Regions from separate parts of the Syntrophobotulus glycolicus DSM 8271 genome, predicted to be linked through region 2. Evidence: riboswitches for the same ligand, from Rfam matches in the RefSeq annotation. Region 2 holds a riboswitch; each other region holds the start of a gene.

Region 1 (5,234 bases), 890 kb from region 2:
AAGGGGCTGCCGCATCATCGAATTAATCAATTCGCCCGCGGCGGCCTCATTTTTGCGGCTTAAGACAGAAACGAGAGACGGTTTTTTTTCTCAAATCGCGGCGGATTTACATCAGGCTGCTGAGGCGGAGGAAAATGCAAATCCAAACAGGATTTTAGCAGAATTAGACACGATTTTGCTGCTTTATGACAATAAAGATAGACAATCACCTTTGATCTTGCTAACTTAAGGATTACGGAAAAACAGTGAAAACCTTAAACACAACGGACAGGGCCGGAAAGCAGCGCCGTCACCTTTTCGCTTCAGTTTGTTAAAGGGGTTGAATTTTTGTTGAGGATAGAAATAAAAAACGAGTTTCCCTTCATCCTATCTCTTTCTGTTATTCTGGTCGTGTTGATTGGGATGGATGGAAGCGGAACCGGGCGGGTTGTGTTAGGTTTGCCTTTTGTCCTGTTTTTTCCCGGGTATACCTTAATCGCAGCTCTGTTTCCGGCCAGGGGCGATCTCGACGGGATTGAACGGCTTGCCTTGAGCTTTGGTCTGAGTATAGCCGTGGTGCCGCTTCTAGGTGTCATCCTGAACTGCGTCCCGTGGGGAATAGGGCTTTACCCTATCCTGGTGACGCTTTTGGTTTTCACGATCCTGCTGTCCGCTATCGCGATCTGCCGAAGAAAAAAACTTTCTTTGGAAAACCGTTTTGGGCTTTCTTTAAACGTGAAACCAATCAAATGGGGCAGCCTTTCCAGGCTGGACAAAATTCTCGCGGCGGTACTGGCGGCAGTGATTATTTTGGCGATAGGAAGCCTGTATTATACCGCGGCGATACCAGCAGCTGGTGAGAAGTTCACAGAGTTTTATCTTTTGGGTTCGGACGGGAAGGCAGAGGGCTACCCCCGGGTGATGAAAACGGGTGAGACCAAGGAAGTGATCCTGGGAACCGTGAATCACGAAGGCCGCCAGGTCTCCTATACCGTCCAAGTGCGAATGGACGGGGAGGTGAAGAGGCAGCTGGGGCCTTTTCAGGCGGACAATGAGGAAAAAAAGGAAGAGTCCGTCAGCTTCAGGATAAATGAGCCTCATGAAAATCTGAAGGTAGAGTTTTTACTGTTTAAAGATGGGGAGAGCGTTCCCTATCGCTCCTTGCATTTGTGGGTAAACGTTCAGGAGTAGATGACAAATACATATCCAAAAAAATTTTTCCGCGACCCCTCAAAAAGGAAGGGGGGGAGCGTATTAATCATTAAGGGAGTTTCTGCAAGGAAACTGACTGTGAACTGAAAAGGCAAACTTGCCGAAAGGCAAGGACGCAAAGCTACGGGTCTAAAGCCCGGCATTTTCTTGAGAAAAAATGCCGGGCCAGGACCGCCGGGCCGCCGAACGAAAAGCTGATGCTTTCTTTAGATAAAGGAAAGGTTCCGTTTCCGGCGATCCGGAAACGGTTTTTTTTATGCGGAACCTGGGCATTGGCAAATTCGGGCAAGATAATGGAACATTTAGACAAGATAATGGAACTTTTCGACATGACGGGCAGGAACCGGTTTCTTTTTACATAAATACATCTGAGTAAGGGAGGTGACACGTTGGAGAGGCTGACTTCCTTTTCCCTGCTGATCGTATCGTTTCCTGAATCGATCCTGGTGGCGATCCTGGGGTTTCTCATGGTAGGGCTCAAACCTCGGTGGCGCGATTTACTGATGATTGGATTTTTGCAGGCGGCGGTTTCTTATCTCATTCAGCGATCCCCGGTGCCCTTTGGGCTCCACTCCATCCTTGAAACACTCTTATTCATTTTCAATATTCGTCTGGTTACCCGCCTGCCCTGCAGGATAGTGCTGCTGGCGTCTTTACTTGGCCTGATTTTTTACGGCTCAGTTGAAACGATCGCAATACAGCTCATGTTGCATCTCAAAGGGGTTTCCCTGACTGATGTTTGGAATAATAACGCGATGAGAATCTTCTTCTTCCTCCCGCAGGCCCTGGTCATGCTGATCTTTATCGCGGCGTGTAAAATTTTTCATTTCTCTTTGATGGGTTATGCTCAAGAATATAGCCGTTCGGGATATTTATCCAAAAAGGAAATTCAAGACAAGTTAAAGGCAGACATTGTGAACAAACATAATCTTTTTATCTCTGTAGTCGTTCTCCTCCCCTTACTTTTACTGGTCATATTAAACACCGCCTTTGAGGCTGCCATGTTAAACATTTTTCCGGGAGAGCATTTTATTATCTTTAACGGGTTCATGGGAATGTTCATTATTATTTTAACGGTACTCTCCACTGTCGCCGTCAAAAAAATCGGACAAGAGATCGAAAAGGAATACGAGGCGAAAAGAGCGGAGGAAAACTTCAAACAGATCAAACAATTGCTGGACTCTTCCAGAAAGCAGAGACATGATTTCCACCACCAGCTGCAGACGATTTACGGACTGCTGGAAAGCGGCTCCTATGAGAGAGCGCGGGATTACATCAGCAGGGCGTTCGGTGAGATATCCAAAACCGCGGAACTGATAAAAATTGACGATTATAGCATCAGCGCCCTTCTCCACACCAAAATAGGCTTGGCTGAAGCCAGAAAAATCAAAATGGAAATCGCCGTTGAAGGCAGCCTCAAAGATCTCCCGTTAACTCCGCATGAAGCCGGCTCCTTGCTGGGAAACCTGATTGACAACGCGCTTGAGGCCGTAGAAGCTGAAGCCGGTGAAGGCAGGCAGGTAAACGTAAAAATAGCCCGTGAACATGGAGCGTACGTATTCATGGTCAGCAATACAGGGGACCCTATCGTCCCCAGAATCAGAGAAACAATGTTCAAATCTGACTTCACGACAAAAAAAGATCACAGCGGTTTGGGCCTGGCAATTGTCAAAGATATCGTCACCAAACACCGGGGCAACATCGCGATCAGCAGCGACCCTGAAGAAACAGCTTTTACCATTACAATCCCGCTGAAAAAGGAGGCGAAGTTGAATGAATCTAAGTCAAATGGCTGGAGGAGCCGCAAACTACCTGTCTAAAGAACTGGCCCTGGATACCGGCAAAATCGATACGTTGCGTTTCGGCTTAGAAATGATCCTGGCGACGCTCATTAAAGGGGGGATTCTGATCACCCTGGCCTATTTCCTTGGAATACTTCCTGAGGTGATGTTTGCAATGGCCTGCGGGGCGATTTACCGGCTGTTCAGCGGCGGAGCCCACTGCAGCGGATACTGGAGATGCCTTACCCTGGGACTGATCAGTTATCTCACAGCCGGAGAAACAGGATTATATCTGGGAAGCCGTTTATCAGCAGACTTCCTGAGCTATTCCCTGCTGGCCGGATATTTCCTGTCCGTTCTCTGCGTGATCGCCTGGGTGCCGGGGGAAGTACCGTTTAAAAAGATTACAAGCGCTTCTGAAAGAATCCTGTTTAAAATTCTTTCATTGGCCTATCTTTGCTTATGGTTAGGGATCAGTGTCATTATGGTTCACTTTGGCCACGCATCGTTTGCGGCTGCCGGGCTTTTTGCTGTCATGATCCAGACAATCAGTTTTTCTCCGCCGGGTTACAAGGTTATCCACAAAGCGGATGACTTTTTAATACGATTATCCAGAGAAAGGAGGTGTTCAGCTCATGCTGCAAAAGATTAAAAAACTCATGGTGACCCCTGTTGTGATGGCTGCTTTCTTAGTCGCCGCCGTCGGTGTCAAGCCAGCGTGTTTCTTTTGGTTTTATCAGCCTGCTCCTCCCGTAAAATCAGAATAAAAGGAGGGGAGAATTTCGTATGAAGATAACGGTCTTCATTGCTGAAGATGATCCTGACATGCGTCATGTGCTCAAAAAAGTGGTGGAAGAGGTTGAGGATGTTGAGGTCATAGGGGCGGCCGGAAATGGGCTGGAGGCAATAAGGTTAATTCAAGAATTGTCGCCGCAAGTGGTTTTTGCAGATATCGACCTACCGGGAAAGGACGGTGTTGAACTGGCCCAAGAGGTCTTTGACATCAATCCCTTGACGTTTATCGTATTTGCGACAGCTTTCAGCGAATTCAGAGAAAAAGCCTTTGACCTCTATGCTTTCGACTATCTGGTGAAGCCCTTTAAAATGAACCGGGTCCGTCAGACCATGGAGAGGATCAAAGCAGTGTTGTCAGAAAAAGCTTTTGCCAGGACAAGGCCTTACTTTCATGAAAAGGTAAGCAGAAAACAGTTTTTCAGATGTGACAGCAAACTTATTTATTTGAATCTCGACGACATCATCTATGTCACCAGGGAAGGCCGCAAGTCCATGATTTATTTTATTGGCGGACAAATTCAAACCAACAATAAGCTTTCTGTTCTGGAAGCGCAATTGGAAGGATATCCATTTTTCAGAAGCCATAGCGGGTTCATTATCAATTTAAAGATGGTCAAGGAACTGATTCCGGTCAGCAGAAGCAGCTATGAACTGGTTATGGAAAATACAAAGAACAGGCCTTTAATCACAGTTGAAAAATTTAAGGAGCTTGAAGAACTGACAAACGCAAAAGTTCCAAAAATCAGTTAAAGGGTTTGATGTGCTCTGCTCAGACTTGTTTGGCGCTGCTTTGCAGCGCCTTTTTGTTTTGAGCTGATTGATCCGAAAATTCCCTGTGCAAAGTTCCCAAGAGCAAAGGAAGGGTTCTCCATGAAGCCTTCTTTTTTTTGCTGAAATGACAAATCCAGACACGATCTTGCTACTTTTAGACAAATTGCATAGACAATCAAATTTAATCTTGCTACTTTTGGATTGACCAATATCTGAAAATTTTCCTGGAGAGGTGAATCCGATGGATCCAGTCAACTGTTCATCCTGTTGGTGAGGGAAACCAAGGAGGGCACTGATCTTGAAAGGAGGGATTCGGCATGAACTATGACGCGATAGTCATTGGCGGGGGCCCGGCGGGCTGTGAGACAGCCCGGCTTATGGCGAAAAAAGGTTATCAGGTGATGGTAGCCGAGGAGCACCGGAAAATTGGCGAGCCCATACAGTGTGCGGGGCTCGTCAGCCGCAGAACCTTGCAAGCCGCAGCCATACCGGCCGGCCTGATCATGAACCAAATCAATGGCGCTTTCGTCCACTCTCCCGGCGGGGAAGTGCTCTCGATCAAGGACAAAGAAGCATACGCCTTTGTGATCGACCGCTCGGAATTTGACCGTAAGTTGTCAAAACGGGCCCAAGCTGCCGGGGCAGAAATCCTGACCGGGTGCAGGGCCAGTGTAAGCGGGCTTTCCCCGGAAGGGG
Region 2 (5,234 bases):
GCAAGAACCGACAATTTGACCGCCGGTCGTCCCTTTTTCATGATGATCGGTGTCTTAAAGACATCCAATGCTCCGCAAGAAAAAAGCTCCTCTTCAACGTACGGAAAGTATTCCGGATTCATATCATCAATATTGATCTCCAAAATATAGTTTTCTTCAGCTGATTGTTTTCGGCCCCATAAGACTCTAAGTGCATTAGGAATCTCTAGAATCCTTTTGCCTAAACCATATCCTGTCTTCTCTATAACAAAATCTATTTTATCTGCAAAGGCATTGACATTTTCCGCTAAGATAACAGCACCCGTTGGCGTGGTTGTTTCCTTCATCACTTTCCCCGAAGTTACCGGAACCCCTGAAAGCAGCTCCAATACAGCAGGCACCGGCACAGGAAGTATTCCATGGGCACACTCAACAAAGCCGCCGCCAAGCTCTATTTTGGAGGACAATATTTTATCCGGTTTTAGATAATCCAGACAAACGGCCGCCCCGACAATGTCAATGATAGAGTCTATTGCGCCTACCTCGTGAAAATGCACCTCTTCAATGGTGGTTCCGTGAATTTTGGCCTCGCTTTCAGCCAGCCGGGTGAACATAGCCAGACTTAAATCCCGAACATACTCGGTTAACTTGCTTTTTTTGATGATTTCCCTGATTTCTCCGTAATGGCGCTGCTTGCCCTCGTCTATCTCGCATATGCTCAGGATTTCAACCCTGTTTCCGCATATCCCTCCGCGTTCATCTCTCCTGACCAGAAACTGATACTCATTTGCCAGCCCCAGCTTAGCCAATTCCTTCAGCAAATACTCCTCAGGCACCCCAAGGTCAAGAAGTGCCGCAAGATGCATGTCCCCGCTAATTCCCGCAAAACAATCATAATAAAGTATCCGCATCTAAAGAAGCACTCCTTCTTGATTTCTTCTTCACATTATAACACAGGTGGAACTTTCTGTGATTTTTAGCTTTGTCTCCACTATCCTGTTATCCATCATTTCCAAAAATTTTGATACCAGAAAGGGATCGAATTGGGTCCCGGAATTTTTTGTGATTTCGGTTATCGCCTCATCCTTAGACATTGCTTTGCGGTAAGGCCTGTCATTTGTCATCGCGTCATATGTATCAATGATGGATAGAATTCTGCATTCCAGAGGAATCGCCTCCCCTTTGATCCCTAAAGGATATCCTGCTCCATCCCATCTTTCGTGATGCATAAGGATGTACTTTGAGATACTGTTCAGCTCCGGCAGGGATTGTGCGATTCTATATCCTATTTCACTGTGCCTTTTCATTTCCGTCATTTCTTCTTCTGTCAATGCAGCAGGCTTAAAGAGAATATTATCCGATATTCCAACCTTGCCCAGATCATGAAACTGGGCCAATAGGTCCAGATCATTTATTCTATTTTCCGGTACGCCAAGATACCTCCCTAATTCCATGACCATATTTCTCATCCTGTCGGCATGTCCTTCTGTAATAAAATCCCTGGCCTCCAGGGTCTTCATTAATGCCTTGACCGCATTATTTCTGACACTATTAATATGGTTCAGCTTCTCTCGATACATATGATCATCTGCTTCTTTATACAGTTCGTTCGCTTTTTTGTTTCTGTTATTACAGACAGCATAGCCCATAGAAATATTTAAGAGCAGCTGAGGATTTTCCCTGTTGTACTCATTTGCCCAATTCATAATTTTTCTGCAGATACTGTTGACATATTCTTCCGACTCATTATAAACAAGTACAGCAAACTCATCTCCTCCAATCCGGAATAAATGTTCTCCGGCAGTGGTGGACTGCTTGATGGATTGAGCCGCGGCAATCAGGATCTTGTCTCCTACTTCATGTCCTAATGTATCGTTAATCAATTTCAGGCCATCAACATCACAGATGATGATTCCATAATGACTAAAAATACCGCTCTCCAGCTTAACCAAATTTTGTTCAAAAGAATTCCTGTTCAGGATACCTGTCAGGGGATCATGCAGGCTGATATAAGCTAATTCACGTTCTTTTTCTTTGCGTTCTTTGATTTCAGATTGGAGCTCCTTGATCAAAGATTTATCCTGACAAATCATTACCGTGCCGACAGCGTCCCCTGCCTGATCATGAACGATGGAAACATGAAGACTGATCGGAATCTTTGTGCCAAAATAAGTCCTTCCGTTGATTTCTTCAATCAAGACCTGTTTGTCCTTTGCCGCCTTCTGCCATAAATCATTAAATTTAACCTCAATGATTTGTTCTAATCTACTTCCGGCAAGCTTATTTTTTTCATACCCTAATAATTGACTGCCTCTTTCATTAATTCTTAAAATATTGCCCAGAGGATCAGTAATGATTGCTACGTCCGTGATCTTATCAACGATATCCTCCGGGGAAATTAATGCGGAAATATTAAGCATTTTATACTTGATACTGGTATACAAAATTGCAAAGATGAGAATCAGGAACATAACATAATCCCAGTAGGATGAATATCGCAAGGTATAATGAAGAACCAGATCATTAAATAAGGTCAGAAGTAAAGTGATTATGCCGAAAGAAAACAAAATCCTGATTTGTTTTCTTTCTCTGGCCACTTTAGATTTTTGTCGCCATTTCCATATTACGACCAAACTGATGAGATCAAACATATAGATATAGATGATTTCCAGCCACCAAAAAATTTCCGGAATGACTGTTGCCCTGTTCTCAAAGGTATTAATGAAAATGTTGTATAAACTTAATAATACTCCCGGCAAAAAAATCATTGATCTTTTGCCGACAGTATTGCCCCACTCTTCTTTATGCCCGATAATCAGTGCCATGCTCAAAAGCAGTCCGGGATAATTCAGCCAGGTTAACTCTCCAACCCGAACCAGAAAATAATATATTTGGGGCTCACTCACATTCAGCAAAAACAGCTCCACTAATGTGCCGCCCGTAAACAATAGGCTCATTCTTACAAATAGAAGGTTGAGCTTGGATTTACTGCCGATAATATACGCGTAAACTCCCATTCCCAGATAGATTAATAAAGCCGTATAAATCAATAAAAGTTTAAACATCCTTTATACCCCCCATATTGAACCAAGGGAATACTCTCAAAATAAATAACAGCTCTGCAAGCTGTTATTTGCCGGCCTTAATAGCGGCCTGGCAGTCATTGATACTCTCATATCTTTAGACCCATAGCTTTGCGTCCCTGCATTTCCACAGGTTTGCCCTTAATATTCCAACCCTTTTTATTAAAAATTGGCATTCATTATTTTTCAATTTTTATATTTCGACTTATTTTTAATTTTTCCTTCCTTTTTTGTTTTATTTTTCTATTTTTACTTTATGCCGCTTGCGGGACAATATCCTGTCCCGGAAAAATTACCTTTTCCCGCTAGCGTCCCCTTTTGTCATCAGATAATAAGCGGCAAAACCGGTCAGCAAGATGAGTCCCAAAAGAGAGGCTATGGTTTGAGCGGGAGCCAGATGCAGCTTATGATAAGCCACCTGGTAGCTTCCGATCAGCCCGAAAAAGATAAAAGCGGCGGCAGAAACCAGCTTGATTGTTCTTTCAGGAATTTTTTTGGACATGACCACTCCCACAACTATTCCTATCGCATCCGCAATAAGCATCCCTGTGGTTGTGCCGATCAGGACTCCAAACGGATTGGCCGGAAATTTAGTTGCCAAAGCAATTGTAGCCAATTGAGTCTTATCTCCCAGCTCCGCAATAAAGAAAGCTATGGCCACTGTGGCCACGGCTCCAAAACGTGTCTCTCTTTTGTCTTCTCCCTCTAACTTATCCCCGCGAATAGTCCATAAGCCAAAAAGAATAAAAGACAAGGAAGCAATGGCCTGAACCCAGATATTAATTGCCTCATACCTTGTAATGAAAGTGCCTAAGGCCACTGCCCCGGCATGATTTAAGATCGTTGCAATAAAGACTCCGATCAATACTTTTGACGCTTTGTATTTGGTGGCAAAGGCCATCGCCAGAAGCTGCGTTTTATCCCCCATTTCGGCCAGAGTTACCGCTCCTGCCGATATCAGAGCAGCCAAGATCGTTCCGTTCATTTTTGTCCATCCTTTCAGTTGTCTTATTGTGTCCCGTTCTTCTTTATTTAAAGGCTGAAAAATAAAAAAACTTTTAACATAACCCGATTTAACCCGGATTATGTCAAAAGTCTCGTTAACCTTAAAGGTTGCATGGCCAGATGTTTAATCCATCAGTATGTTGACCCTGCAGTTCATAACTACTCCCTCTTAACTGCTTTATTTTACTATGTTCATGAAAAACATGTCAATAGCATATTCATTGATGCTTTGTTACCACTCGATGGTAATAACCGGTTTAATTAAATCTCTAGGCTTATCTTTCATCAGCATCAAAGCCTGTTCAATTTTTTCAAAACCTACAAAATGATGCGTAACAAGCTTGCCTGGATCTATTCTTCCTGTTTCCATAAGAGAAGCCAGTTTTTCCATCCGCAATCTTCCTCCGGGCATTAAGCCGCCTGCAATCGCCTTATGACTCATCCCGCAGCCCCACTCCGTACGAGGAATCTTAATATAGTCACCTTCTCCCAAGTAGTTCACATTCCCTATTCTGCCGCCTGGCTTCAGCATCCTGATTGCCTGATCAAAGGTATCAACATCTCCGCCCGCAATAATAACTCGATCAACACCCTTCCCCTCTGTCTTTGCCAAAATTTGCTCGACAATATCACCTTCGCGATAATTAATCACATCGGTAGCACCGTATTCTTTAGCAAGTTGAATACAATTGGGCCGAGATCCGACGGCATAAATATGGGACGCACCCCGTATGGCCGTTCCTGCTACCGCCATCAGTCCCACCGGACCGATTCCAACAACCACGACACTGTCACCATATTGGACATCGGCAAGTTCGACGCCATGAAGTCCCGTCGGCACCATATCAGAAAGCATGCAGGCCGCAGCAGGATCCATGCCTTTCGGCAGCAAAGCCAGGTTTCCGTCTGCGTCGTTTACATGAAACAGCTCTCCAAATACGCCATCTTTGAAATTGGAAAATTTCCATCCCGCAAGCAGTCCGCCGGAGTGCATCTGATAGCCGCCCTGAGCCTCCAATGAATTCCAGTCTGGAGTAATCGCCGGAACAATGACTTTATCCCCCGCTTTAAAAGCTCTGACCAGCGATCCAACCTCGACAACTTCTCCGACAGCCTCATGACCAAGAATCATATCATGACGATCTCCAATTGCACCGGCCCAAACTG
Region 3 (5,234 bases), 120 kb from region 2:
ATCACGGAGAAACTCGGGGATAAAAATATGATCCGTATCGGACAGATGATCGCCGGGATGGGTATTGTGTCTATGCTGCTTCCGCTTGGAAATATATCCATGCTTAGCGGGCTGGTCCTTGTGGGATTAGGATGCGCGCCCATTTATCCAAGTTTATTGCATGAGACTCCCGACAATTTTGGTGCAGAAAGATCACAGTCAATCATGGGGGTGCAAATGGCATGTGCATATGTAGGAACGACATTCATGGCTCCGTTTTTTGGGTTTTTGGCTGAAAAAATCGATATCAGCCTATACCCGTTTTACTTAATGATATTGACTGTGCTGATGACGGCAATGATGGAAATGATGAACGATGTTCGTGGCAAAAGGTTGAAAAAAGTAATATAGTATTTAAATTTTCTATCAAGATGAGAGCAAATAGACGGTAAATTCTTTCCAAAGGCTGGTGATAAATCCGCACAAAAGGATAATTTCTTTTTTCCCAAATTAAAGACTATAATTGAGACAGATAGGCAGGCACGAATACAGGATTGTGATTATTGCTTTTCATATTGGAGAAATAGACGATGAGGATAGATAGATTACTTGGGATAACAACATGTCTGCTTAACCATAAAATAGTCAATGCCAAAACACTGGCTGACCGTTTTGAGGTTTCTAAACGAACCATCCAGCGGGACATTGAGACGCTTTGTCTGGCGGGAATTCCCATCGTAACATACCATGGATCCGCTGGCGGGTACAGTATTGCGGAAACTTTTTCTCTGGATAAGCAAATATATAGCAAAGAAGACTACCAAAACATCATTATTGCTCTGAAAGGTTTTTGTTCCGCATACATAAAGGGAAAAGCCGACTCGACTCTTGAAAAGGTGCTCTCTACCGTTTCATCATTGAGACAGAGTGTGGCGCTGGATTTTGGCGTCTTGCGGGAAGGGGATAACCTGGAAAGGACATTTTCCCTGCTGGAAAAAGCCATATGGACAGAAACTATTGTTCAGATCGATTATTCCGACGCGGACAGCCGCGTATCTGCAAGGGATGTTGAACCGCTGTTGCTCACATATAAATGGTATTCGTGGTATCTTCTTGCCTATTGTCAAAAGAAAAAGGACTATCGTCTCTTCAAACTGGCGAGGATTACCCGGGCGGAACATAAAAACAGGCCCTTTTCGTGCAGGCACCTGGACACCGCCCGCATTCTGGAGGAATGCACAGGTGGAGATATCCGGCGGTATTTAAAGATAAAGTTATATTGTAAACCCGCTGTCAGACAGCAAGTGTTGGAGTATTTAAACGGCAGTATAGCCGAGGAGCTTGAGGATGGTGGTTTTATTTATGAGATGTACCTGCCGGAGAAAGAACGTCTATGGTTTTCTGTAATTATGGGGTTCGGCGATCAGGTGGTTGTGCTTGAGCCGGATCAATTAAAGAAAAAATTGCTTGATACCGCAAACAAAATCCTGAAAAATTATGATTCTTGAAAATAGACGACAGCCAGGTGTCGTCATTGACCTGTTATCCTTGATGATGTGAAAGCATTTGAAAGGAGCTTTATTATGGATACGATTAAAAGAAGCCTGATAAACGAGGAGTTTGCCTTTTCGGGGATCGTGGAAGCCGGTGATTTTGTCTTTCTGACCTTTTGCGTCGGTAATATTGGCGGATCGATAGAAGCACAAGTCAACGGCGCATTGGATGATATGAACAAACGCCTGGAGACCATTGGACTGACCCTGGACGCGGTAGTACAGGTAAACGTAATGATGCGTGATCCGTGGAATATCCCGGTCATGGAGAGAGTCTTTAAGGAAAGATTCAAAGAAAGGTATCCGGCCAGAAAGACGATAAGCACTGAGTTTGCCCATCGGGGCGGACCGGATGGACTTCATGTGCAGATTGATGCGATTGCTTATAAAAGAAAATAAGCTTATTTTTTCTTTCAGCCCCCAAAAGCCCCTCTTCTTAGTCTTCTCGTTCTTCTTCATCCAATCTTTTCTGAATCTGCAGTTGCTTTTTATTGTTAAAATGATTGAGAATCGACAACATAACGGATGAACCAATAGTTGCGCACGTAAAGACAATCAACAGTGTAATGATAAAAAATCCCAACTGCTCTTTAGCGCTCTCCGTATATTTGGTATAGTTCAGAACACCGTTCATTATCGTTATGATAAACCCGGTGACTAGGCTATTCAGTAAGGTCATTTTTTTGGTCGTATCCTTGTCGCCGAACAGATTGACTCCCAGCATTAACCTTCGAATGACAATATAAATGTATACACCAAAAAAGCATATGAATTCAACGGCATACTGTTCAAATGGAGCGTCGAACAGAAACTGCTGCACAAGGATAGATACAAGAAGCATAATCATCAAAAGGGTATATCCCTCACTCAATACTTTCCTGCTTTGTATTAGAATTCTTTCATCTGACCCGTGTTTTCTTTTCATTGCGATTCCTCCCAAAATAATCCATCTAAAGTTTTGCCGAGCGCTTTACAGATTGCTATGCAAAGATTAAGAGTAGGATTGTAATTCCCAGATTCAATCATCCCTATTGTTTGGCGTGTGACACCTACAGCTTTCGCTAAATCCTCTTGCTTCATATCACATTCCATTCGGGCGATTTTCATTCGCTTATTTTTCATTGGAAACCTCCTAATGCTTATAATATATATTATAAATTGCTTTATGTAAAGTATATATTGCATTGATGATCAATGAACTGATAGAAGGGGTGAGATGCCAGTTTGTAAATTGAGAAGCCATACTTAAAACCAACAACGAAATATTTGTAAATAAAACGCAGATTCGCCTTCATTAGCAACAAACGGATATAATGTGAAAAAAAGTAAGAATTTTGTTGACTTTTCTCCCCGTTTATTGTAACCTGATATAAATGTGTAGTTCTTTGGTCCTATATATTATTGTGACCATAAGCACAGAGATGTGAAAAAATATGATAAGAGTAAACCTGTCGAAAGACAGGGACACAAAGCCACGGGTCTAAAGTAATCTAACCATGATAGCCGGGTTGCCATAAAATCGTATAACAATGTGATTTTAAAGTCATGGCGCTCTTATGGGGGCTATGACTTTTATTTATTATTAATAAAATCGAATAAATAAAATAAATACGATTTATTTTATTTGTCTTTTTATTAATATTCTGCCTTAGATGTTTAAGATATCTTAGATGAGTTTTACGGAAGAACATTATACTTTAAGGTGGTTATATGATTAAGATTAAAGCATCACCTTTTACTTGCAAAATCGGAGATCAGGTAGCTGTTGATATATTCAATCAATATGGTTTGCTCATTGTAGCAAAAAATACCATAATCAATGAATATATCCTGAAAAACCTCATTAATATGGGGATCAAAGATTTTTGGATATTCAGGGCAGCGCAGAAAAGACAATCCGCCGGTATTGATCCGGAGCTTGATGAGTTTTATGAAAACTATGAGAATAACATAAAAACGCTTAAAAAGATAATCCAAAATTTGTCGAATGATGATCAAGCCGACATCAATAATCTTGACATGATCAGCGATTTCATTTTTAGTGAGATGGCGTGTAACCAATACCTTGTGAAATTTCTTTGTGATATAAAAAATCATGATAATTATACATTCGAGCACAGCTTAAATGTAGCATTTTATTCGGCACTGATTTGCAGATGGATGAATTTAACCGAAAAAAAGACAAAAAACATTATTAAGACAGGGTTGCTCCATGACATCGGCAAAACTAAAATTCCGCTCGATTTACTGAACAAAAAAGAAAAATTGTGTTCTGAAGAACTTAAGGTGATCCAAAAACATGCAATGTACGGCTATAACATGATCAAAGAAATCATTTCCATGGATTCTGATATAAAGGTAGGGGTTCTCTTGCATCATGAAAGAGAAGATGGGTCCGGTTATCCGAACAGATATACCGGAAGGCAGCTGAATATGAACACAAAAATTGTTTCAATTGCCGATACCTATGACGCGTTGACTTCCGACAGGGAATACAGGGGCAAATACACGCCCTTCACGGCACTTGATATCCTGATGACGGAAGGATTAACTACTTACGATATCAGCATCATGAACACTTTTGTCAATAACCTGATCTTTCATTATGTAGGTTCGCAGGTATTGCTAAACTCAGGTGAGACAGGGAAGGTCATTCATATCCCCAAATACAACATCACAAGGCCGATCATCTATGTGAATTCTGAATTAGTCGACCTGTCAAAAGAAAATCAATTAAACATTGTGGGCATTGTCAATGACACCTCCGTGGCAGACCAAGGGAATACCGGACCTTGAAATATTCAATGGGGATAAAAACGAGAAAAAATCCCTATCCGACAAACCGCATCAGCTGATCGTTGAATTTTTCTTTTTCGTCATAAAACAGGCCATGACCACTATTCTTGAACGGAACAAAGATGGAGCCTTTTATTCCCTGATGTTGAGCAACACCCAAACGGAATAAACAGACTCTGTCATGAATGCCGTGGAGAATAAGGGTCGGAATATTCACAAAGGCAAGATCGTCAAAGAGTACCTCTGAAAGCCACGCCTTAGCCACTTGGACCGTAGACCAGCTTGCGGCTTGCAGACCCATTTGAAGAAACCAGCTGGCAAAAGGTTCGGACACTTTGTTGTGGAAGAATATCTCTCCAAAGTCTCTCAGCATATCCGGACGGTCGCGATATGTACCCTGGATTATGTTGGTTACCGCCATTTCGTTTAGTCCATAGGGAAAGTTCGGGCGTTGAATGAGACTGGGAGCAGCGGCGGCACAGAGGACAAGCTTGGAAACTCCATATCCCTCGTGGCGTTTCATATAGCGGACGGCAACTGCCCCGGCGGTAGAGTGCCCAAGCAGGGTAAAGTTATTCAGCGTCATTGCTTCTACCACGCAGCGGATATCGTCGGCAGACCGGTTGTAGTCGTAGCCGTACAAGGGTTTATCGGATTGTCCGAAACCCCTGACATCCATTCCCAGACAGCGGTACCCCCGCTGTAAAAGCTGATCATACTGGTACTCAAACAAGTGATGATTTGCCGGCCAGCCGTGCATAAACAAGATGGGGCTATGTCCGGATGGATTGATGTCATTGACATAAATCCGAACTCCCTGCTCTACTTCAATCCAGTAGTCCAAAGTGACCCACTCCAATCATTGCATTGATAGCCATAGTATATTCAAGGAAAGAAGGGCGGGTG

What was found. A riboswitch is a leader RNA that binds a small molecule or an ion and turns the genes downstream of it on or off. The one in region 2 is predicted to bind cyclic di-GMP.
Region 1: another riboswitch for cyclic di-GMP. It lies ahead of SGLY_RS04330 (ATP-binding protein); the one in region 2 lies ahead of SGLY_RS17300 (histidine kinase N-terminal 7TM domain-containing diguanylate cyclase/phosphohydrolase).
Region 3: another riboswitch for cyclic di-GMP. It lies ahead of SGLY_RS15955 (HD-GYP domain-containing protein); the one in region 2 lies ahead of SGLY_RS17300 (histidine kinase N-terminal 7TM domain-containing diguanylate cyclase/phosphohydrolase).

What each region holds. Positions count from the first base shown of each region.
Region 1 is NC_015172.1:828,695-833,928, forward strand. Features, by position in the region: gene SGLY_RS18070 (hypothetical protein) at 53-229, shown strand; gene SGLY_RS04320 (DUF1616 domain-containing protein) at 328-1,170, shown strand; cyclic di-GMP riboswitch class I at 1,272-1,378, shown strand; gene SGLY_RS04330 (ATP-binding protein) at 1,581-3,011, shown strand; gene SGLY_RS04335 (accessory gene regulator ArgB-like protein) at 2,965-3,624, shown strand; gene SGLY_RS17410 (cyclic lactone autoinducer peptide) at 3,608-3,739, shown strand; gene SGLY_RS04340 (LytR/AlgR family response regulator transcription factor) at 3,759-4,517, shown strand; gene SGLY_RS04350 (geranylgeranyl reductase family protein) at 4,856-5,234, shown strand, end outside.
Region 2 is NC_015172.1:3,346,230-3,351,463, forward strand. Features, by position in the region: gene larC (nickel pincer cofactor biosynthesis protein LarC) at 1-890, opposite strand, end outside; gene SGLY_RS17300 (histidine kinase N-terminal 7TM domain-containing diguanylate cyclase/phosphohydrolase) at 921-3,044, opposite strand; cyclic di-GMP riboswitch class I at 3,124-3,212, opposite strand; gene SGLY_RS16565 (TMEM165/GDT1 family protein) at 3,355-4,047, opposite strand; gene SGLY_RS16570 (NAD(P)-dependent alcohol dehydrogenase) at 4,300-5,234, opposite strand, start outside.
Region 3 is NC_015172.1:3,223,518-3,228,751, reverse strand. Features, by position in the region: gene SGLY_RS15980 (MFS transporter) at 1-390, shown strand, start outside; gene SGLY_RS15975 (helix-turn-helix transcriptional regulator) at 570-1,487, shown strand; gene SGLY_RS15970 (RidA family protein) at 1,563-1,931, shown strand; gene SGLY_RS15965 (DUF6773 family protein) at 1,969-2,457, opposite strand; gene SGLY_RS15960 (helix-turn-helix transcriptional regulator) at 2,454-2,654, opposite strand; cyclic di-GMP riboswitch class I at 2,964-3,048, shown strand; gene SGLY_RS15955 (HD-GYP domain-containing protein) at 3,243-4,328, shown strand; gene SGLY_RS15950 (alpha/beta fold hydrolase) at 4,363-5,172, opposite strand.